One region of the Streptomyces sp. SDT5-1 genome, then DNA from elsewhere that is predicted to be linked to it. Evidence: riboswitches for the same ligand, from Rfam matches in the RefSeq annotation. Region 1 holds a riboswitch; the other holds the start of a gene.
What was found. Region 1 has a riboswitch for glycine ahead of gcvT (glycine cleavage system aminomethyltransferase GcvT). Riboswitches for the same ligand answer to the same signal wherever they lie in the genome.
Positions count from the first base shown of each region.

Region 1 (10,939 bases):
GCGCTCGACGCACCGGCCGCCGTACATCACGAGCAGTTCGTCGGCCATCTCCGCGACGACCCCGAGGTCGTGCGTGATCATGATGACGGCGGAGCCGAACTCCTTCTGGAGGTCGCGGATCAGGTCGAGGATCTGCGCCTGCACCGTGACGTCGAGCGCGGTGGTCGGCTCGTCGGCGATGAGGAGTTCGGGGTTGTTGACGAGCGCCATCGCGATCATCGCGCGCTGGCGCATGCCGCCGGAGAACTCGTGCGGGTAGGAGTCGACGCGCTTGTCGGGCTGCGGGATGCCGACGCGGTCGAGCATCTCGACGGCCCGCTTGCGCGCGACCTTCTTGTCGACGTCGTGGTGGACCCGGTAGGCCTCCACGATCTGCTTGCCGATCGTGTAGTACGGGTGCAGGGCCGACAGCGGATCCTGGAAGATCATCGCCATTTCGCGGCCGCGCAGCCTGCGCACCTTGTCCGCCGGGGAGGACAGCAGTTCCTCGCCGTCCAGCCAGATCTCGCCGGAGACCTGCGCCCGGCGCTTGGAGTACTGGCCGACCGTGTGCAGGCCCATGATGCCGAGCGAGGTCACGGACTTGCCGGATCCGGACTCGCCCACGATGCCGAGGGTCCTGCCCTTCTCCAGCGTGAAGTTCAGGCCGTCGACGGACTTCACGAGGCCGTCGTCGGTGGGGAAGTGCACCTTGAGGTCGCGGACCTCGAGGAAGGCGGAGGGCGGCCGGGAGTCGGCCGCGAACGGCTCGCCCACTGCGGTCCCGGTGTTGATCTGCTCGCTCATCCCAGCCTCACTCGGGGGTCGATCACGGCGTACATCATGTCGACGACGAGGTTCGCCACGGCGATGGCCAGCGACATGACCAGGGTGACCCCCAGGATCACCGGGAGGTCCTTGGCCTCGACGGCGTTGACGGCTTCGAAGCCGACGCCCTTCAGCCCGAAGGTCGACTCCGTCAGGATGGCGCCGCCCATCAGCACGCCCAGGTCGAGACCGAAGACGGTGAGGATCGGCGTCATCGTGGAGCGCAGCGCGTGCCGGGTGATGACGGCCCGTTCGCCGAGGCCCTTGGAGCGGGCGGTACGGATGTAGTCCTCGCCCATGACCTCGAGCATGGTGGCCCGGGTGAGGCGGGCGTACATCGCCGCCTGCAGGAAGGCGAGGGCGATCCACGGCAGGATCAGCGTCTCGATCCAGGTGCCGATGGACTGGTCGCTCGACAGGTTGTCGCTGATCTTGATGAGCCCCAGGCTGTGGACGAAGATGCCCATCATCACCATGCCGGTGAAGAAGATCGGCATGGAGACGCCGGAGAGCGCGGCGATCATCGCGCTGCGGTCCCAGATCGTGCCCCGCTTCAGCGCGGAGACGACGCCGACGGCCACGCCGCCGACCAGCCACAGGACGCAGGCGCCGGCGGCGAGCGCGACGGTCACCGGCAGGGCGGCGGTGATGGTGTCCCAGACCGGCTCCTCCGTACGGAAGGAGTAGCCGAGGCACGGCGCCGGGCAGTGGGTCACACTGCCGCCGGAGACGTAGTCGCGGCCCATCGGGATCGCCCGGATGAAGTCCCAGAACTGCACGAGCAGCGGGTCGTCGAGACCGAGCTTGACGCGGATGCCCGCAAGCTGCTCCGGCGATGTGGCCTTGCCCGCGAAGAGCGTGGCGACGTCCTGCCCGGACCACTTCGGCAGCAGGAAGAAGATGGCGAACGTCGTCAGCAAGACGATCAGCACCATCACAATGACGGCGCTCAAGCGCCGGATGAGGTAAGCAAGCACTGTGCGCGGCCCCTGGGCGGCCGGACCTCGGGTTGCGGGGTCCGGCCGCCTGCCGGGACCATCACCTGCCCTTCGGACTGGCGGGTATCGGCTGGTGTTTCAGCGAATCGGCGAGTGCTACTTGGTCACGCCGAGCTTGGCGTAGTCGTAGCGACCGCTCCAGGCGGGAGCCGAGTACGCGTTCGTCAGACGCGGTCCGCGCCAGGTGATGTTGGCCTCGTAGATGAACGGCATCCAGTAGGCCTGGTCGAGGATCCGGTGACCCATGTCGGTGTAGATGCTCTTCGCCTCGGCCTTGTCGGTCGTCTTCAGCGCGTCGTCGAACATCTTGTCGATCTTCGGGTCGTCGATCTGCGACTCGTTGTAGTTGCCGGTCTTCTGGATGAAGCGGCTGTCCCACAGCGGCTGGCCGTAGCCCTGGCCGGTGTTGAAGTCCGGGCCCCAACCGCTCATCGTCATGCCGTAGCCGCGCTCCTTGACCTTCTTCAGGTCGCCGGAGATCGAGGAGGCGTCGGCACCGGAGAAGGTGTCGATGGTCAGCTTGATGCCGACCTTGCCCAGCTGCTCCTGGAGCGCCTCGGCGGCGTCCTCCTCACCGGGCTGGTCGCTGCGCGCGGTCAGCACGGTCGAGAAGCCGCTCGGCTTGCCGCACTTCTTCAGCTCTTCCTTGGCCTTGGCCAGGTCCGGCTTGCCCTTGCGCGCCACCACTCCGTACGGGTCGTACGAGTCGTCGTGGCCCGGAACCGCCTTCGGGAAGGGGTTGTTGGCGATCTTGCCGGCCGCGACCTCGCCACCGCGGGTCTGCTGGAGGCTCTTGAAGTCGGTGGCGTAGAAGACGGCCTTGCGGCAGTTGACGTTGTCCATCGGCTTGGTCGTGGTGACCAGGGCGACGTAACGGACGAACGGCGTCTGCATGTTGTCGACGTCGGCCTTGTGGTCGGTCACGGCGGTGGTGCGGCCGGACTGGGTCATGCCGGTGCCGTTGAGGTCGACGTCGTACTCGCCGGCCATCAGGTTCTTGTCGTTCTCTTCGAGATTCTTGTTGATCGCGACCGTGATCTTGTCGGGCAGCGCCGGGTTGTTCGGGTCCGAGGACTTCTTCCACGCCTTGTTGCGGACCAGCACGATCGACTTGTTCGCCTTGTGCGACTGGATCTTGTACGGGCCGTTGGAGAGCGGCTTGGTCGTGTACTTCTCGCGGGTGTCGGCCGAGGCCTTCACGGCGGAGCCGGACGGCATGGCGAGCATCTGCTCGAAGTCGCTGTTGGGCTGCGGGAGATGGAAGACGATCGTGTTGTCGTCGGGCGTCTCGATCGCCTTCAGGCCCAGCTTGTCCTTGGACTTGTCCTTGTACGGGCCCTTGTACTCGCCCTTGGGGTCGAGGACCTGCTTCAGGTAGACGGGACCGCCGGTGATGACGTCGTCCGCCCAGATGCGCTCGATGCCGTACTTGATGTCCTTGGAGGTCAGCTTGGAGCCGTCCTCCCAGGTCAGACCGTCACGCAGCTGGTACGTGTAGGTCTTGCCGCCATCGGTGATCTTGGCCATGTCCTTGGCCATGTCGGGGACCAGCGCGTTGCCCGCGGCGCCCGGCTTGGTGTCGTACGTGACCAGGGTGCGGTTGTAGAACCGCATGAAGTCCCACGCCATGCCGAAGTAGGCGCGCTGCGGGTCAAAGCTGTCCAGGTCCTGCTTGGCGACCATGCGGAGCGTGCCGCCCGTCTTGGTCGACTTGTTGGCGATCTTGCCGATGGCGGCGTTGTAGCCGGCGCCCTTCGACTTGTCGTCGCTGTCGCCGCCACCGCCACAGGCGGTGACCGTGAGCGCCGAGGCGGCCACGAGGGCCGCGGCGGCCGTCATCCGTCGACTCTGGAAACCTTTGGGCATTCTTCTCGCATCCTCCGGGATTCGCGGCCCCCGGCCTTGCGGCCGCAGGGCCATGGGGGACATACAGGGAGTGCTCCTGACGGGACGGCAGGGGCAGTGAACTGGGTGTCTATCGGGTGCCCTTGGGGTCGAGCGCGTCGCGCAGGCCGTCCCCGAAGAGGTTGAAGGCCAGCACGGTGATGAAGATCGCCACGCCAGGGAAGACCATGAACATCGGGTCGTGCTCGTAGGTGCCGAGCGCGTCCCGCAGCATGCCGCCCCACGAGGCGGTCGGCGGCCGGACACCGGCGCCGAGGAAGCTGAGCGCCGCCTCCGTGAGGATGTTGGTGGGGATCATCAGCGTGGTGTACACGGTGATGGGCGCCACCAGGTTCGGCAGCAGTTCGCGGAAGAGGATGTGCCGGGATCCGCCGCCGAGGCTGCGCGCCGCCTCCACGTACTCCCGCTCGCGCAGCGAGAGCGTCTGGCCGCGCACGATCCGGCCGATGTACGGCCAGCCGAAGAAGCCGATCACCATGATCAGGATCATGATGCGGACGCCGCTGCCGGTCAGTCCGAGCAGGTCGTTGGGGAGCACGGAGACCAGGGAGATGATGAAGAGGAGCTGCGGGAAGGAGAGCAGCACGTCCATCACGCGGCTGATGATCGCGTCCACCCAGCCGCCGAAGTACCCGGCGATGATGCCGAAGAAGGTGCCGAGCACGACGGCGACGACCGCGGCGAGGACGGCGACCAGCATCGAGACGCGGGTGCCGTAGACGATGCGGCTGAAGATGTCGCGGCCCTTGTTGGGCTCCACGCCGAAGAGGTGATCGGCGCTGACGCCGCCCAGCGCGCCCTTCGGCAGGTTGGTCAGCTCGTCCAGCTTGTCCTGGTGGAACTCGTTCGGCGGGTGGCCGAGCAGGCTGACGATGAGCGGGGCGAACACCGCGACCAGGACGAGGAGGACGACAACGATGCCACCGCCGAGGGCGACCTTGTCGCGCTTGAGCCGGTTCCAGGCGATCTGCTTGAGCGACCGGCCCTCGACCTTGCGGCCGCCGTCTCCCTTGACAGGCTCGACCGGTGCGCTCGGTTCCGCTTCTGCGCTCGTGTCGTGCAATGGTGCCGTCATCGTGGCAGGGACCCCTCTCAACCGGCGGTGACCGGCCCGCACTTGCCGCTGTGGCGGCTTGGTTCAGTCCGTCGTACACAGAGGCGAAGCCCCCTTGGAGCGGGAGTCTTCAACCTGGGCGCGATCTGTTGCCAGACTTGACGGCGAAAGGATGCCTAAACGTGATGCTGGCTGGGGTGTTCCGTTATCCGGACTGCCGTGAACGGGGGTCGGACGGTGGGCAGTTGGGGCGTTAGGGGTGAACTCCGCCCTTGACCCCACCAGTTGGTGAGGAACCTGCCCATACCGGGCTACACGAGGTCAGGCGTGCGAGGGCGGGTAGCCGTAGCCCGTCGGGCTGGGGGCCGCGTCGCGGTCGTAGAAGGGGCGGGCCTGGCGGAGCCACATGGCGACGGGGTCGTACTCGTCCGACATCGCGACCGTGGAGACCGGGAGGCCCTCGGGGACCGCGGGGATGGACTGCTGCATCATCGCGCGGACGGCGTCCACGGACGCCGGCGACGTGTCGTACACGTCGAGGCCGATGGCGAGGTACGGGGCGCCGAGCGCGGGCTGGACCCATGCGCGGCGCAGCGAGCGGACCGCCGTCGTCCGGTGCGCGTTCTGCGTGAGCACCGCGTAGAACTGGGGGATCTCGATCGTGGGTTCCGACAGGCGCAGGGGCCCGGCGGGCTGGCGGTCGAGGCCGCCCGCGATACGGCGCAGATCCAGCCACGGGATGCCGACGCCGCCGCCCGGCGCGTGCGGATTCAGCCAGAGCCCGTAGTGGTCCGGGTACAGCGTGCGCGCCGCGTCGACGCCGCTCACCACCTCGTACGCCCGGGACCAGCCGGAGGCGGAGAGCTCCTGGGCGGACGTCACGCAGGGGGCGTACGAAAAGCCGTCCACCTCCATGTTCCCGTACTGGGCGTCGGGGGATCCGGCCTGGCCGTGCCAGAGCAGCATCCAGACCTGCCCGGCCGCGGGGTCGGCGAGGGCCTTGAGGAGCGCCTCGTACGCGTCGTAGCGCCCGGGAGTCACCTGGCGCAGCATGTGCTCGACCTGTCCGGCCGCGGCCGTGCCCGACGCACTCACCCGTAACCGCCCCTTCGGCTCTTCAATACGTCCGTGTTCCACACATGGCCGGAAAGCGAAGCGCCGACCGGTCACGTCATGAAACCAGCTTAAGCGGCGATACTGACACCGACTTGACGGACGCCGTCACCCTTCTCGTACGTAGAACGGCCGTACGTGTGTACGCAGCCAGTCCGCGACGGGGTCCTGCGTCACGTCCAGGAACACCATGTTGACGGCCCACGGCACGGGCACCCGGCCCAGCGCGCGCCCCAGCGCGTCCAGCGGCAGGTCCCGCGCGGCCCCCGCCGCACCGGCCGCCTGCGCCAGCTCCACGCCGATGAACAGGGAGGGCTCCGTGTCCTCCACCTTCGCCAGGCAGCGCCGCGCGCTCAGCACCGTGCCGATCCCCTCGAACTCCTCGCGCACCGCCGCGAGGAAGTCCACCGGGTCGACCTGCCAGTCCGGCTCCGACAGCACCACACGGCCGCCTGTCGCGGGCCCGTCGAGCGGGGTGCGCCCGCTGCGGGCCAGCTCGGCGACGGCCGGCGGCGGCAGCGGCACGCCCACCGTGCCGTCGGGGTTCACGGCGATGCCGACCTGCGGCGGAAGCCCGCGGGCGAACTCCACGGCCGGGGCGATCGTGCAGTCCATCCGGCCGCCGGTGACCGCCATGAACTGCTGCTCGGAGCTGAACACCGGGACGTAGGCCTGTCCCTCGATCTCCAGGCTCGGCAGGTCGAGATCGCGGCTGGCGTTCGAACCGCCCTTGGGCAGCGGGATCCAGACATGGCTGCGGCCCAGCGCCTCGACGATCCGTCCCGCCGCCGAGCCGCCCGCGTCCTGGCCGAGGGCCGCGGCGAGGATCTCCTCCAGCTCGTTCGCGGGCCAGCCCTGCGCCGGGTGCGCGTACGCGCCCTCGTGCCCCTGGGCGTGACCGTGACCCGGCTCGGGGGTGCCTGGGAACTCCATGACTGCCATCAACCTCTGCTGTTCTGCCCGCTGCTGTGCCCGCGCGGACCCGTCCGCGCCCGCGCACCCGACCTTAGCCCGTGCATACAAACGTACGCGGCGCGTCCCCCGCCCTCAGCGGCCGTCGCCGAAGGTGATCCCGCCCAGCGCCTCCGTCGCCGCCCGGTCGAGCAGCACCGCCGACGCCATCCCGGCCGGCAGTTCGCCCCGCTCGGTCGAGCTGACGAGCGCGCCGACCGCGCGGCGGTGCCGGGCGAACGCGTACCGGGACACCCCGCGGCCGCGCTCCCGCTGGCCGTCAAGGGCCGTGTCCTCCGGCACGTCGAGCAGCATCAGGTGGACGGCGACCCCGCGCCGCCGCGCCGTGCGGATCACCCAGCGGCGCACCCACGCCTGCGTACCGCAGTCGTGCACGACGACGCTCGCGCCCGAGCGCATCGCCCGCCTGAGCCCCGCGTAGTGCGCGATCCGGACCAGCGGCCGGTACAGCGCGTACGGCAGGAAGCGCGGCATCCGGGCCGCCCAGCGCTCCCTGGTGTCCTGCGAGTCGATGCGGACCTCCGTGACGGCCCGCCGCATCAGCGTCGACTTGCCGCTGCCGGGCAGCCCCGAGAGCACGACCAGGTCGCCCGCCGCGAACGCGAGCCGCCGCGGTGTGTGCCCGCGCCGCCCGCGCAGGTCCCGCACCGAGCGCTGGCCGGGAATCCGCACCCCGGCGACCGCCGGCGCCGATGCCGACACCGCGTATGCCCCCGCCACTGCCTTGTGCACCGTGATCGTCCTCCCCGTTCGGTCACGTCACCCCTGCCCCTCGAGTGTAAAGAGAAGGTAATGCCCCTCAAGGGGTTTCCCTGTCCGACCGGCATGCAATGATGTGCGCGCAACTGCATACCGGCCGCTTGAATCCGCGCGGGAGAGTTCCGGGTACCCATCGGTCCCCGGACGCCGAAGGAGCAAGTTCCTCCCTTGAATCTCTCAGGCCCCGTACCGCGCGGGCGAGGCAGATCTGAAAAGTGGGGCGCCTTTGTGACACGGCGCCCCCACCCAAGGTGCAAGCCCCTCGGGGCGAACCTCTCAGGTTCCGATGACAGATGGGGAGGACGTCTCGTGTTCCGAGACTCCGCCATCGCCGTCATGCCACCGGGAGCACACCAGCCATGACCCGCACCACCGCACTGGACGCCCTGCACCGCTCGCTGGGCGCCACGATGACCGACTTCGCCGGCTGGGACATGCCGCTGCGCTACGCGAGCGAGCGCGACGAGCACAACGCCGTGCGCACGGCGGCAGGGCTCTTCGACCTCTCCCACATGGGCGAGATCACGGTGACCGGGCCCCAGGCCGTGGACCTGCTCAACCGCGCCCTCGTCGGCAACATCGGCTCCGTCGGCCCCGGCCGCGCCCGGTACACGATGATCTGCCGCGAGGACGGCGGGATCCTCGACGACCTGATCGTGTACCGGCTCGGCGAGACCGAGTACATGGTGGTCGCGAACGCGGGCAACGCGCAGGTCGTCCTCGACGCCCTCACCGAGCGCGCCGCCGGCTTCGACGCCGAGGTCCGCGACGACCGCGACGCGTACGCGCTGCTCGCCGTGCAGGGCCCGAACTCCGCGACGATCGTGAAGTCCGTCACGGACGCCGACCTGGACGGCCTCAAGTACTACGCGGGTCTGCCCGGCACCGTCGCCGGCGTGCCGGCGCTCATCGCGCGCACCGGCTACACGGGCGAGGACGGCTTCGAGCTGTTCGTCTCCCCCGCCGACGCCGAGAAGCTGTGGCAGGCGCTGACCGAGGCGGGCGCCGCGCACGGCCTCGTCCCCTGCGGCCTGTCCTGCCGGGACACGCTGCGCCTGGAGGCGGGCATGCCGCTGTACGGGCACGAGCTGACGACGGACCTCACGCCCTTCGACGCCGGGCTCGGCCGCGTCGTGAAGTTCGAGAAGACCTCGCACGGCGACGACTTCGTGGGCCACGACGCCCTCAAGGAGGCCGCCGCGAAGGCCGAGGCCAACCCGCCCCGCAAGCTCGTCGGCCTGATCGCCGAGGGCCGCCGCGTGCCGCGCGCCGGAATGTCGGTCGTCGCGGACGGACAGGTGATCGGCGAGGTCACCTCCGGCGCCCCCTCCCCGACGCTCGGCAAGCCGATCGCGATGGCGTACGTGGACGCGGCGCACGCCGAGCCGGGCACGGCCGGTGTCGGTGTCGACATCCGCGGCACGCACGAGGCGTACGAGGTCGTGGCCCTGCCCTTCTACAAGCGTCAGAAGTAGCCCGCGCCCGCCCGGGTCTCCCCCTCTGTCACCAGCACCTTCCCGCGTACAGGAGAATTCGCATCATGAGCAACCCCCAGCAGCTGCGTTACAGCAAGGAGCACGAGTGGCTGTCGGCCGTCGAGGACGGCGTGGCGACGGTCGGCATCACCGAGCACGCGGCCAACGCGCTCGGCGACATCGTGTTCGTCCAGCTTCCCGAGGTCGGCGACTCCATCACGGCGGGCGAGACCTGCGGTGAGCTGGAGTCCACCAAGTCCGTCTCCGACCTGTACTCCCCCGTCACCGGCGAGGTCACCGAGACCAACCAGGACGTCGTCGACGACCCGGCGCTCGTGAACTCCGCTCCGTTCGAGGGCGGCTGGCTGTTCAAGGTCCGGCTCAGCGACGAGCCCAAGGACCTGCTCTCCGCCGACGAGTACACCGAGTTCTCCGGGAGCTGACCCCACCGATGTCCGTACTGAACGAATCCCTGCACGAGCTCGACCCCGAGGTCGCCGTCGCGGTCGACGCCGAGCTGAAGCGCCAGCAGTCGACGCTCGAGATGATCGCGTCGGAGAACTTCGCCCCGGCCGCCGTCATGGAGGCCCAGGGCTCGGTCCTCACCAACAAGTACGCGGAGGGCTACCCCGGCCGCCGCTACTACGGCGGCTGCGAGCACGTCGACGTCACCGAGCAGATCGCCATCGACCGCGTGAAGGCGCTCTTCGGTGCCGAGTACGCGAACGTGCAGCCGCACTCCGGCGCCTCCGCGAACCAGGCCGCGCTCTTCGCCATCGCCAAGCCGGGCGACACCATCCTCGGCCTGGACCTGGCGCACGGCGGCCACCTCACGCACGGCATGCGCCTGAACTTCTCCGGCAAGCAGTTCAACGTGGTCCCGTACCACGTGGACGACGCCGGCCTGGTCGACATGGCCGAGGTCGAGCGGCTCGCCAAGGAGCACCGCCCGAAGGTGATCATCGCCGGCTGGTCCGCGTACCCGCGCCAGCTGGACTTCGCCGAGTTCCGTCGCATCGCCGACGAGGTCGAGGCGTACCTGTGGGTCGACATGGCGCACTTCGCGGGCCTCGTGGCCGCGGGCCTGCACCCGAACCCGGTCCCCTACGCCGACGTCGTCACGTCCACGACGCACAAGACGCTCGGCGGTCCGCGCGGCGGCATCATCCTCGCCCGCAACAAGGACTTCGCGAAGAAGCTGAACTCGGCCGTCTTCCCGGGCTTCCAGGGCGGTCCGCTCGAGCACGTGATCGCGGCCAAGGCCGTCTCCTTCAAGGTCGCGGCCTCGGAGGACTTCAAGGAGCGCCAGCAGCGCACGATCGAGGGCGCCCAGATCCTCGCCGAGCGTCTGACGACCCCGGAGTCCCGCGCGGCGGGCGTCAACGTGCTGTCCGGCGGCACCGACGTGCACCTGGTCCTCGTCGACCTGCGCGAGTCGGAGCTCGACGGCCAGCAGGCCGAGGACCGCCTCCACGAGGTCGGCATCACGGTCAACCGCAACGCCGTCCCGAACGACCCGCGCCCGCCGATGGTCACCTCCGGCCTCCGGATCGGCACCCCGGCCCTCGCCACCCGCGGCTTCCGGGCTGAGGACTTCCGCGAGGTCGCCGACGTCATCGCGCTCGCCCTCCAGCCGACGTACGACGCCGAGGCGCTCAAGGCCCGCGTGACCGCTCTGGCCGAGAAGCACCCGCTGTACCCCGGCCTGAAGTAATTCGGCCCGGATTACGTACCCTTTCGTAGGTACGTCCGGACGGGGCACCCGCACACTGGAACCACCAGGAGAACAGTGAGCGCGGTGCCCCGCCCGCTTCCACCGCACCGCACTCCCGCACGTCCGGCAGACAACGGCGTCT
Region 1 is NZ_CM125963.1:5,733,669-5,744,607, reverse strand. It holds gene ACTWJ8_RS26585 (ABC transporter ATP-binding protein) at 1-786, opposite strand, end outside; gene ACTWJ8_RS26580 (ABC transporter permease) at 783-1,784, opposite strand; gene ACTWJ8_RS26575 (ABC transporter substrate-binding protein) at 1,902-3,671, opposite strand; gene ACTWJ8_RS26570 (ABC transporter permease) at 3,781-4,785, opposite strand; gene ACTWJ8_RS26565 (enhanced serine sensitivity protein SseB C-terminal domain-containing protein) at 5,086-5,859, opposite strand; gene ACTWJ8_RS26560 (enhanced serine sensitivity protein SseB) at 5,986-6,810, opposite strand; gene ACTWJ8_RS26555 (AAA family ATPase) at 6,925-7,581, opposite strand; glycine riboswitch at 7,711-7,810, shown strand; glycine riboswitch at 7,811-7,911, shown strand; gene gcvT (glycine cleavage system aminomethyltransferase GcvT) at 7,968-9,083, shown strand; gene gcvH (glycine cleavage system protein GcvH) at 9,149-9,526, shown strand; gene glyA (serine hydroxymethyltransferase) at 9,535-10,797, shown strand.

Region 2 (10,939 bases), 3.9 Mb from region 1:
CTCGTGATGCTCGATCTGGTCGCCGCGGAGCGCAGGAGCGGGCGGGTCGCGCTGCCCGTGACCACGACACGTATCGCCGAGCAGGTCGCGGCGTACCACGGGACGCAGGTCGAGTGGACGACGACGTCGCCCGACGACCTGACGCGCGTGGGGCGCGACGACGGGACGATCTTCGGTGGTGACGGCAAGGCCGGGTTCATCATTCCCGAGTTCAGCAGCGTGTTCGACGGGGCCGCGGCGTTCGTGCGGCTCATCGGGCTCGTGGCCCGTACGCAGTTGACGCTCAGCCAGATCGACGCGCGGATTCCGCGGGCGCACGTGCTCAAGCGGGATCTGGCGACGCCGTGGGCCGTCAAGGGCCTGGTCATGCGCCGCGTCGTGGAGGCGGCGGGCGAGCGGTCCGTCGATACCACCGACGGCGTGCGGGTCGTGGAGGCCGACGGGCGCTGGGTGATGGTGCTGCCCGACCCGGCGGAGGCGGTCACGCATCTGTGGGCCGAGGGCCCGGACGACGCCTCGGCCCAGCAACTCCTCGACGAGTGGTCGGCCGTGGTGGACAGCGCGGGACGCTGACGCGCGGATACCCGCTGCTCGGCGCCCATTTCGGGCGCCGGGCAGCCGGTCGGTGGCGTCGTCGGGTGCTACCAGTGGGGTCGTTGGGTAGTGGGGGCCACGACGTGCGACGATGTGCGGCATGCCGCAGCAGCCCCCCAATCGGAGCACCCCAGAGCGCCCCTCGCGCCCCGACGCCTCCATGTCGCTGCTGACCAACGTCATGGACCACAGCCTGGACGACGGGTACGCGGAGGCCACCGCGCGCAAGAAGGCGCTGGGGCAGAGCGGTCTCCCGAAGACGCTCCGGGCGAAGTTGGGGCTCGCGGCGGGTCTCGTACTCGCGGCCCTCGTGGTGACAGTCGGTGCGGCGCAGGCCCGTGTGGCCGCGCCCGTGGTGGCCAAGGAGCGCGAGGAACTCATCGACCGTATCGACAAGGAGACCGAGTCCGCCGACAGGCTGGAGGGCGAGGTCGACTCCTTGCGCGGTCGGGTGGGGGAGATGCAGCGCGAGGCGCTGAAGAAGCACGGCGGCGAGCAGGGCGAGTTGGCGGGGATGCTCTCGGGCGCCGTCGCCGTGCACGGCCCCGGAGTGAAGCTCGTCGTCGACGACGCCAAGTCGGCCTCCACGGGCGACGGGAGCGGCCCCCGCGAGAGCAACGGTTTCTCCGACACCGGCCGGGTACGCGACCGGGACATGCAGCGGGTCATGAACGGCCTGTGGCAGTCCGGCGCCGAGGCCATCAGCATCAACGGGCAGCGCCTCACGTCGCTGTCCGCGATCAGGGCGGCGGGTGACGCGATACTGGTCGACAACAAGCCGCTGGTGCCGCCGTACACGGTGCTCGCGGTGGGGGACGGGCAGAAGCTGAGCACCCGGTTCCAGAACAGCCCCGACGGTCTCTATCTGCACGCGTTGCAGGAGAACTTCGGGGTCAGGACCAGCATTTCGGTTCAGGACGACGTCCGACTTCCCGCCGCACCCAGCGTGATCGTACGTACAGCACAGCCGAGAGCAGAGCAGAAGGGCACATCGTGATCGCCGTACTGGGCCTCGTCGTGGGAGTCGTGGTCGGTCTTTTCGTCCGGCCCGAGGTTCCGGCGGTTGTTGAGCCTTACCTTCCGATCGCCGTCGTAGCGGCGCTCGACGCGGTGTTCGGCGCGCTGCGCGCCATGCTGGACGGGATCTTCGACGACAAGGTGTTCGTCGTGTCGTTCCTGTCGAACGTGGTCGTGGCCGCGCTGATCGTCTTCCTGGGCGACAAGTTGGGCGTCGGCGCCCAGCTGTCGACCGGTGTCGTCGTGGTGCTCGGCATCCGCATCTTCTCCAACGCGGCCGCGATCCGGCGGCACGTGTTCCGGGCGTGAGGCCGATGAGTCAGGACGAGAACGCAGAGAACGCCGAGAACACGGAGTCCGCGGAGAGCCGCGAGAACCGTCAGGACGGCGAGGGCCGCGAGCAGTTGCGCAGGGAACTGCCGGCGGAGGTCCCGCCGGAGGCCCGTACGGAGAAGGCGAAGGCGCAGCAGGTGCCCGAGCCGGAACCCGAGCCCGCGCCGGCCGAGCGCGAGGAGGCCGAGGCCGAGCGGCCAGACGCGGCGGGTTCGCACGTCGAGGAGCCGGAGCTGACCGGAAGGCAGCGGCTCGTGAAGGGTCTGTGGCCGCCGCGCGCGTCGCGCGCCCAGCTCATCATGGCCGTGCTGCTGTTCGTGCTGGGGCTCGGGCTCGCCATCCAGGTGCGGTCCACCAGCGACAACAGCGCGCTGCGCGGTGCCCGTCAGGAGGATCTTGTCCGCATTCTCGATGAACTGGACGATCGAACTCAGCGTCTTGAGGATGAGAAGCAAGGTCTCGAGGACCAGCGGTCCGAGCTGGAGAGCAGTTCGGACCAGGCGAACGAGGCCCGCAAGCAGACGGCCGAGAAGCAGAAGCAGCTCGGCATCCTCGCGGGCACGACCGCCGCGCAGGGCCCCGGGATCACCATGACCGTCACTGACACGAAGGGGGCCGTGGAGGCGGACATGCTGCTCGACGCGGTCCAGGAGCTGCGCGCTGCGGGCGCGGAGGCGATCCAGGTGAACGGGGTCCGCGTCGTGGCCAACACGTATCTGACGGACGGCAGTGGCGGGAAGGGGGTCAGTGTGGACGGGCACGACATCAGTCGCCCCTACCGGTTCAAGGTCATCGGCAAGCCGCAGGACCTCGAGCCGGCCCTGAACATCCCCGGAGGTGTGGTGCAGACGCTGGAGAAGGAGCAGGCCACGGTGGACGTGCGCCGTTCGGACAAGATCGTCGTAGATGCCTTGCGATCCGCGCAACGGCCTGATTACGCTCGGTCGTCCTCCGAGTGAGGCGGAGGTGCATGGTGAACACCGTGCGAGGGCATGACGTTGCGGGGGGTCGCCGCAGCAAGGGTGGGGTGCGTGGTGGAAACTGTTTGGCGGATACGGACGTTGTGAGGGTGTCCGTGTCATTGATGTACGCGATGTACGCCGATGTGTGCAGTCAGGGTTCGTCCTGCCCCACGGGCGGGTCTGTTTCGGTCAAGGGGAATCGCCCGTGAAGTTGTTTGCGAAGTTGTTCGGCAAGAGCGCACGTGAGGACAACCGTCATCGTGCGCCGCGCCAAGGAGACGCGCCGGAGACCCAGGTGGGCGAGCGCCCGCTGTTCCGCGACCAGGTCGCGGGAGACAATTCGGGCGGACAGGGCGCGTCGTCTGTTGACCCTGCCGGTTCCGGCCGCATAGGTTTCGGAGAACCGTCAACCTCAAGTACGGGTGGAGAGTTCGGCATGTCGGCCCTGGTGTGTACGAGGTGCGGAAACCGGAACGGGGAGAACAGCCGGTTCTGCTCCAACTGCGGTGCGCCGCTGCGCGGTGGCGCGGCGCCGGAGGGGCCGTCCGAGACGACGTCCACGATCTCCATCTCCGGCCTCGAGTCCTACGACCCGGAGGCGACGGGCCAGACGCAGCTCCCGGCCCTCTCGCCCGAGGCGCAGGCTGCCGTCGACGCCCTGCCGCTGGGCTCGGCGCTCCTGGTGGTGCGGCGCGGTCCGAACTCGGGCAGCCGCTTCCTCCTGGACGGCGAGCTGACCACCGCGGGCCGGCACCCGCAGAGCGACATCTTCCTGGACGACGTGACCGTGTCGCGCCGCCACGTGGAGTTCCGTCGCCTCCAGGACGGCTCGTTCACCGTCGCCGACGTCGGCAGCCTCAACGGCACGTATGTGAACCGTGAGCGCATCGACTCGGTGACGCTGAACAACGGGGACGAGGTGCAGATCGGCAAGTACCGGCTGGTGTTCTACGCGAGCCAGCGCGGTATCTGAACCGTCCGCGACCCTTCAGGAAGGTCCATGCTGCACACGACGAGTGGCGGCGCCCCGAGCGGCGCCGCCACCACGGACAGTCGGCTGATGAGCATCGGCACCGTACTGAACGTGCTCCGAGAAGAGTTTCCCGAAGTCACGATTTCCAAGATCCGGTTCCTGGAGTCCGAGGGCCTCGTCGAGCCCCGGCGCACGCCTTCCGGGTACCGGAAGTTCAGCTCCGACGACGTCGAGCGGCTGGCCCACGTGCTGCGCATGCAACGGGACCACTACCTGCCGCTGAAGGTCATCAAGGAGCAGCTCGACGCCATGGAGCCGGGCGAGAGCCTGACCGTGCCCGCGCCGGGACGCCCCGGCGACGCGGAGGGCGGCGCCGAGGTGCCGACGGCCGCGCGGGTCGGGCGGGACGAATTGCTGGCGGCCGTCGGCGTCGAGGAGCACGAGCTCGACGAATGGGAGTCGTACGGGCTCCTCACTCCACTGCCGGACGGCGGCTACGACGCGTCCGCCGTGTCGGTCGCCGAGCTGATCGGCGAGCTGGCCCGGTTCGGCATCGGGCCGCGCCACCTGCGGGTCATGCGGGCGGCCGCGGACCGCGAGGCGGGCCTCGTGGACCAGGTGGTGGCGCCGCTGAAGGTGCACCGCAACCCGCAGACGCGGGCGCACGCGGAGGCCCGCGCGAAGGAGCTGGCCGGCCTCACGGTGAAGCTCCATTCCGCCCTCGTACAGACCGCGCTCGGGGTGCGTCTGCCCTGATCGTGGGCGCGGGTGAGCGCCGATGGCCCGGCCCTCGGTGGATCCCCGACTACCCAAACCGGCCGGGCACGTCCTAGGGTTGCTGTGTGAACGAGCTCGACGTCGTAGGTGTCCGGGTCGAAATGCCCTCCAACCAGCCGATCGTGCTCCTGCGTGAAGTGGGAGGCGAACGGTACCTCCCCATCTGGATCGGACCGGGGGAGGCGACCGCGATCGCCTTCGCCCAGCAGGGCATGGCGCCCGCGCGTCCGCTGACGCACGACCTGTTCAAGGACGTCCTTGAGGCGGTCGGCCAGGAGCTCACGGAAGTGCGCATCACGGACCTGCGCGAAGGCGTCTTCTACGCGGAACTGGTGTTCGCGAGCGGGGTCGAGGTCAGCGCCCGCCCGTCCGACGCCATAGCCCTCGCGCTGCGCACCGGAACGCCGATCTTCGGCAGTGACGGGGTCCTGGACGACGCGGGGATCGCGATCCCCGACGAGCAGGAGGACGAGGTGGAGAAGTTCCGCGAGTTCCTCGACCAGATCTCTCCCGAGGACTTCGGCACCAACAGCCAGTGACCGTGCGGCCGGCGACCGGCTTCCGGTCGTCGAGCGGCGGCTGCCTCAAGACATTCGGCTAGCCTTTCCCGGCGGTGGGTCACGGGAAACCACTCTTAGGGTGATTATCACTCGGCGTGCCGAGTGTGGCGTTCGTTGACGCACCCCCTGTGACTGCCTACCGTCGATGAGGCAGGTCAAAGAGGAGGTCGGCGTGAGAAGCAGCGGCGACGGTACGGCGACGGGCGGTCCGTACCGGTTTCACGGCAGCGCGGCCGATCACACTCCGCAGCGCCCGCAGGCCGTGCCTGTGGTGGCGGGGGACAGCGGCTCGGTCGCTTCGCAGCAGCTGGGATACCGGGGACCGACCGCGTGCGCGGCGGCCGGCATCACCTACCGGCAGCTCGACTACTGGGCCAGGACCGGACTCGTCGAACCGTCCGTGCGCGCGGCGTACGGATCGGGGACGCAGCGGCTCTACAGCTTCCGGGACGTCGTCGTCCTCAAGGTCGTCAAGCGCTTCCTGGACACCGGCGTCTCGCTCCAGAACATCCGGACCGCGGTGCAGCACCTGCGCGAGAGCGGCTTCCGGGACCTGGAGCGGATGACGCTCATGAGCGACGGCGCGACGGTCTACGAGTGCACGTCGCCCGACGAGGTGCACGATCTGCTCCAGGGCGGGCAGGGCGTCTTCGGGATCGCCGTCGGCGTCGTCTGGCGCGACGTGGAGGCGGCGCTGTCGCAGCTCCACGGAGAGCGCGTGGACACCGGCGAGACGATCGTGCCGCCGAACCCCACGGACGAGCTGGCGAGGCGGCGCAACCGGGCCGTGTGAGGGCCGATCGGCCGCGTTGTCAGTGCCGTAGGGCAGCATCGGACATGTGAGAACAGCGCCCACGATCCTGCATCTCGACATGGATGCCTTCTACGCCTCGGCGGAGCAGGCGGCCAAGCCGAGCCTGCGCGGGAAAGCGGTGGTCGTGGGCGGCCTCGGCCCGCGCGGCGTCGTGGCCACGGCGTCGTACGAGGCGCGGAAGTTCGGGGTGCACTCGGCGATGCCGATGGGGCAGGCGCGCCGGCTCGCCCCGCATGCCGCGTACCTCGTGCCGCGCTTCCGGCTGTACCGGTCGATCAGCGAGCAGGTGATGGGCCTCCTGGGGGCTCTCTCGCCGTTGGTGGAACCCCTGAGCCTGGACGAGGCGTTCGTGGATCTGGAGGCCGGTGAGGCGGCCTGGGACGCCGATTCCGCGGAGGCCGTCGGGTACCGGCTGCGGGCGGACATCCGGCGGGTGACGGGTCTGACCGGTTCCGTGGGGCTCGCCGCGTCCAAGATGCTCGCGAAGATCGCCTCAGAGGAGGCCAAGCCGGACGGTCTCGTGCTGATACGCCCCGGCACCGAGCGCGAGCTGCTCGGCCCGCAGTCCGTGCGGATCCTGCCGGGTGTCGGGCCCGCGACGGGGGACCATCTGCGGCGTGCCGGGATCCTCACCGTGCAGGAGATCGCCGAGGCGGGCGAGGACGAGATGGTGCGGCTCCTGGGCAAGGCGCACGGCAGCCACCTGTACGAGATGGCGCTGGCGCGCGACGAGCGTCCCGTGGTCGCCGAGCGGGACTCGAAGTCGGTCTCGGTCGAGGACACGTACGACGTGGACATCCACGACCGGGTGCGGGTGCGCATGGAGGTGCGCAGGCTGGCCGACCGGTGCGTGGAGCGGCTCAGAGCCGCCGAGCGGTCGGGGCGGACGGTGGTGCTCAAGGTGCGGCGCTACGACTTCTCGACGCTGACGCGGTCGGAGACGCTGCGCGGGCCGACGGACGATCCGGGAGTGGTGCGGGAGGCGGCCGCGCGGCTCCTGGAGTCCGTGGACACGACGGGTGGCGTGCGGCTGCTCGGGGTCGGCGTCAGCGGCCTCGCGGACTTCACGCAGGAGGACCTGTTCGCGCAGTTCGCCGCGGCCGAGGAGGAGGCCGCCGCGGCAGCGGGGGAGCCGGAGGGCGCCGAGGTGCCGGCCGAGCCCGTGCAGGCGGTCGAGCCGGAGCCCGAGCCCGCCGAGCGGCGGTGGCTGGCCGGGCACGACGTGCGGCACACCGAGTTCGGGCCCGGCTGGGTGCAGGGGAGCGGCCTGGGGCGGGTCACGGTGCGCTTCGAGACGCCGTACGCGGCGGTGCCGGGCCGCGTGCGGACGTTCCGGGTCGACGATCCGGAGCTGGTGCCCGCGGAGCCGCTGCCGCTGGTGGAGGGCGGCGAAAGGGAGAGGGCTCAGGCCGGGTCGTCGTCGGCGCCCGCGACCTTGCCGAACGTGACGTCGGACGACTGAGGGGCCGTGATGTCGAGACCGTAGTGGTCGTAGAGCTGGAGTTCCTGCTCGGGGGAGAGGTGGCGGCCCACGCCGAAGTCGGGGGAGTCCTTGATGAGGGAGCGTTCGAAGGGCACCCGGAGCGTGCCGTCGACGAGTTCGCTGGGCTCGAGCGGGACGAAGGCGTCGCGGCTGAACAGGCCGGTCCGTATCGCCGCCCACTCGGGGACGCCCGTGGCGTCGTCCAGGTACACCTCGTCGATGGTGCCGATCTTGGCCCCGTCGCGGTCGAAGGCCTTGCGGCCGATCAGATTGCGCGGATCGACATCGGTCTGCACGGGCCCTCCAACTGATCGCGCGGATCGCAATGACCGCAACTGGTCTGTAACCACTACGAAAGAGCACATTGGGGAAGGCGGCCACTCGAGGGCTCGGGCCATGTCGCCGCTGGTAGGCTGGCAGATGGCTGTTGACCCCGTGCGGGAGAGTCCTCCGGCAGTCGTCGGGGGCGCCGAAGGAGCAAATCCTCCCCGGAATCTCTCAGGCTCACGTACCGCACGGACGAGGTCACTCTGGAAAGCAGGGCGGGGTGCACGGTTTCCGCTCTCACCGACGGTGCAAGCCGGTGTGTTCCGTGTTCTCGCGGGGTGGGCCGGTGAAGCTCTCAGGTTGAGATGACAGAGGGGGAGGCCGTCCGGGTACCCGCGCCGTGGTGCCCCTCGTAGGTCGCAATGACCAGGAGGCCTCCGCAATGACCGCCAACCGTATTCCGCTCTCCCACCTGGAGCGGGGAATCCCCTTCGAGCAGCGTCACATCGGTCCCGACGACGCCGCTCAGGCCAAGATGCTCGCGCAGGTCGGTTACGGCTCGCTCGACGAGCTGACCGCGGCCGCGGTGCCGGATGTGATCAAGAGCGCCGAGGCGCTGAACCTTCCGGACGCCCGCAGCGAGGCCGAGGTGCTCGCCGAGCTGACGTCGCTCGCCGAGCGCAACCAGGTGCTCGGCTCGATGATCGGCCTCGGCTACTACGGCACGTTCACGCCGCCGGTGATCCTGCGCAACGTCATGGAGAACCCGGCCTGGTACACGGCCTACACGCCGTACCAGCCGGAGATCTCGCAGGGCCGCCTGGAGGCGCTGCTCAACTTCCAGACCATGGTCGCCGAGCTGACCGGGCTGCCGACCTCGGGCTCCTCGCTGCTCGACGAGGGCACCGCCGCCGCCGAGGCCATGGCCCTCTCGCGCCGCGTCGGCAAGGTCAAGAACGGCGTGTACGTCGTCGACGCCGACGCCCTGCCGCAGACCATCGCCGTGATCCAGACGCGCGCCGAGCCCACGGGTGTCGAGATCGTCGTCGCCGACCTGAGCGAGGGCATCCCCGCCGAGGTCGCCGAGCGCGGCGTCGTCGGCGTGCTCGTGCAGTACCCGGGCGCCTCCGGTGCCGTCCGCGACATCAAGCCCGTGATCGACCAGGCGCACGAGCTGGGCGCCATCGTCACCGTCGCCGCCGACCTGCTGGCTCTGACGCTGCTGACCTCGCCCGGTGAGCTGGGCGCGGACATCGCCGTCGGTACGACGCAGCGCTTCGGCGTCCCGATGGGCTTCGGCGGTCCGCACGCCGGATACATGGCCGTGCGCGAGAAGTTCGCGCGCTCCCTGCCGGGCCGCCTCGTGGGCGTCTCCGTCGACGCCGACGGCAACAAGGCGTACCGCCTCGCCCTCCAGACCCGCGAGCAGCACATCCGCCGCGAGAAGGCGACCAGCAACATCTGTACGGCGCAGGTGCTGCTCGCCGTCATGGCCGGCATGTACGCCGTCTACCACGGACCCGACGGGCTGAAGTCCATCGCGCGGCGCACCCACCGCTACGCCACCCTGCTCGCCGCCGGGCTCACCGCGGGCGGCGTCGAGCTCGTGCACGGCGCGTACTTCGACACCGTCACGGCGCGCGTGCCGGGGAAGGCCGCCGAGGTCGTCTCCGCCGCGCGCGAGGCCGGTGTCAACCTGCGCCTCGTCGACGCCGACCACGTCTCCGTCGCCTGCGACGAGACCACCACGCGCGAGCAGCTGGGCGCCGTGTGGAACGCCTTCGGCGTCGAGGCCGACATCGAGGCGCTGGACGCCGAGGTCGAGGAGGCGCTGCCGGCCGGGCTGCTGCGCGAGGACGAGTACCTCACGCACCCCGTCTTCCACCAGTACCGCTCCGAGACCGCGATGCTGCGCTACCTGCGCCGGCTCGCCGACCGCGACTACGCGCTCGACCGCGGCATGATCCCGCTGGGCTCGTGCACCATGAAGCTCAACGCGACGACCGAGATGGAGCCGGTGACCTGGCCCGAGTTCGGCCAGCTGCACCCCTTCGTCCCGGCCGAGCAGGCGCAGGGCTACCTGACGCTCATCCGTGAGCTGGAGGAGCGGCTCGCCGAGGTCACCGGCTACGACAAGGTGTCGCTCCAGCCGAACGCCGGTTCGCAGGGCGAGCTGGCCGGTCTGCTCGCGGTCCGCGGCTACCACCGGGCGAACGGCGACGAGCAGCGCACCATCTGCCTCATCCCGTCCTCCGCGCACGGCACGAACGCGGCGAGCGCCGTGATGGCCGGCATGAAGGTCGTCGTCGTGAAGACCGCCGACGACGGCGAGGTCGACATCGAGGACCTGCGCGCCAAGATCGAGCAGCACGCCGAGCAGCTCGCCGTCCTGATGATCACGTACCCGTCGACGCACGGCGTCTTCGAGGAGCACGTCGCCGACATCTGCGCCGCCGTGCACGACGCGGGCGGCCAGGTCTACGTCGACGGCGCGAACCTCAACGCGCTGGTGGGCCTCGCCAAGCCGGGCCGCTTCGGTGGCGACGTCTCGCACCTGAACCTGCACAAGACCTTCTGCATCCCGCACGGTGGCGGCGGTCCCGGTGTGGGCCCGGTCGGCGTCCGCGAGCACCTCGCCCCGTACCTGCCGAACCACCCGCTCCAGCCGGCCGCGGGCCCGGAGACGGGCGTCGGCCCGATCTCCGCCGCACCGTGGGGCTCCGCCGGCATCCTGCCGATCTCCTGGTCGTACGTGCGGCTCATGGGCGGCGAGGGCCTGAAGCGGGCCACGCAGGTGGCGGTGCTCTCCGCGAACTACATCGCCAAGCGCCTCGAGCCGCACTTCCCGGTGCTCTACACGGGACCCGCGGGACTCGTCGCGCACGAGTGCATCGTGGACCTGCGCCCGATCAGCAAGGCGACCGGCGTCAGCGTCGACGACATCGCCAAGCGCCTCATCGACTACGGCTTCCACGCGCCGACCATGTCGTTCCCGGTCGCGGGGACGCTGATGATCGAGCCGACGGAGAGCGAGGACATCGAGGAGCTCGACCGGTTCTGCGACGCGATGATCGCGATTCGCGGCGAGATCGAGCGGGTCGCGTCCGGCGAGTGGCCCGCCGAGGACAATCCGCTGCGGAACGCTCCGCACACGGCGGG
Region 2 is NZ_CM125963.1:1,784,360-1,795,298, reverse strand. It holds gene ACTWJ8_RS08465 (sugar phosphate nucleotidyltransferase) at 1-573, shown strand, start outside; gene ACTWJ8_RS08460 (DUF881 domain-containing protein) at 686-1,591, shown strand; gene ACTWJ8_RS08455 (small basic family protein) at 1,588-1,920, shown strand; gene ACTWJ8_RS08450 (DUF881 domain-containing protein) at 1,926-2,903, shown strand; gene ACTWJ8_RS08445 (FHA domain-containing protein) at 3,025-3,879, shown strand; gene ftsR (transcriptional regulator FtsR) at 3,907-4,635, shown strand; gene ACTWJ8_RS08435 (bifunctional nuclease family protein) at 4,722-5,195, shown strand; gene ACTWJ8_RS08430 (MerR family transcriptional regulator) at 5,389-6,009, shown strand; gene ACTWJ8_RS08425 (DNA polymerase IV) at 6,056-7,492, shown strand; gene ACTWJ8_RS08420 (PRC-barrel domain-containing protein) at 7,435-7,809, opposite strand; glycine riboswitch at 7,942-8,037, shown strand; gene gcvP (aminomethyl-transferring glycine dehydrogenase) at 8,223-10,939, shown strand, end outside.
Region 2: it holds a riboswitch for glycine, as region 1 does, so the genes downstream of both, gcvP (aminomethyl-transferring glycine dehydrogenase) here and gcvT (glycine cleavage system aminomethyltransferase GcvT) in region 1, are expected to answer to the same signal.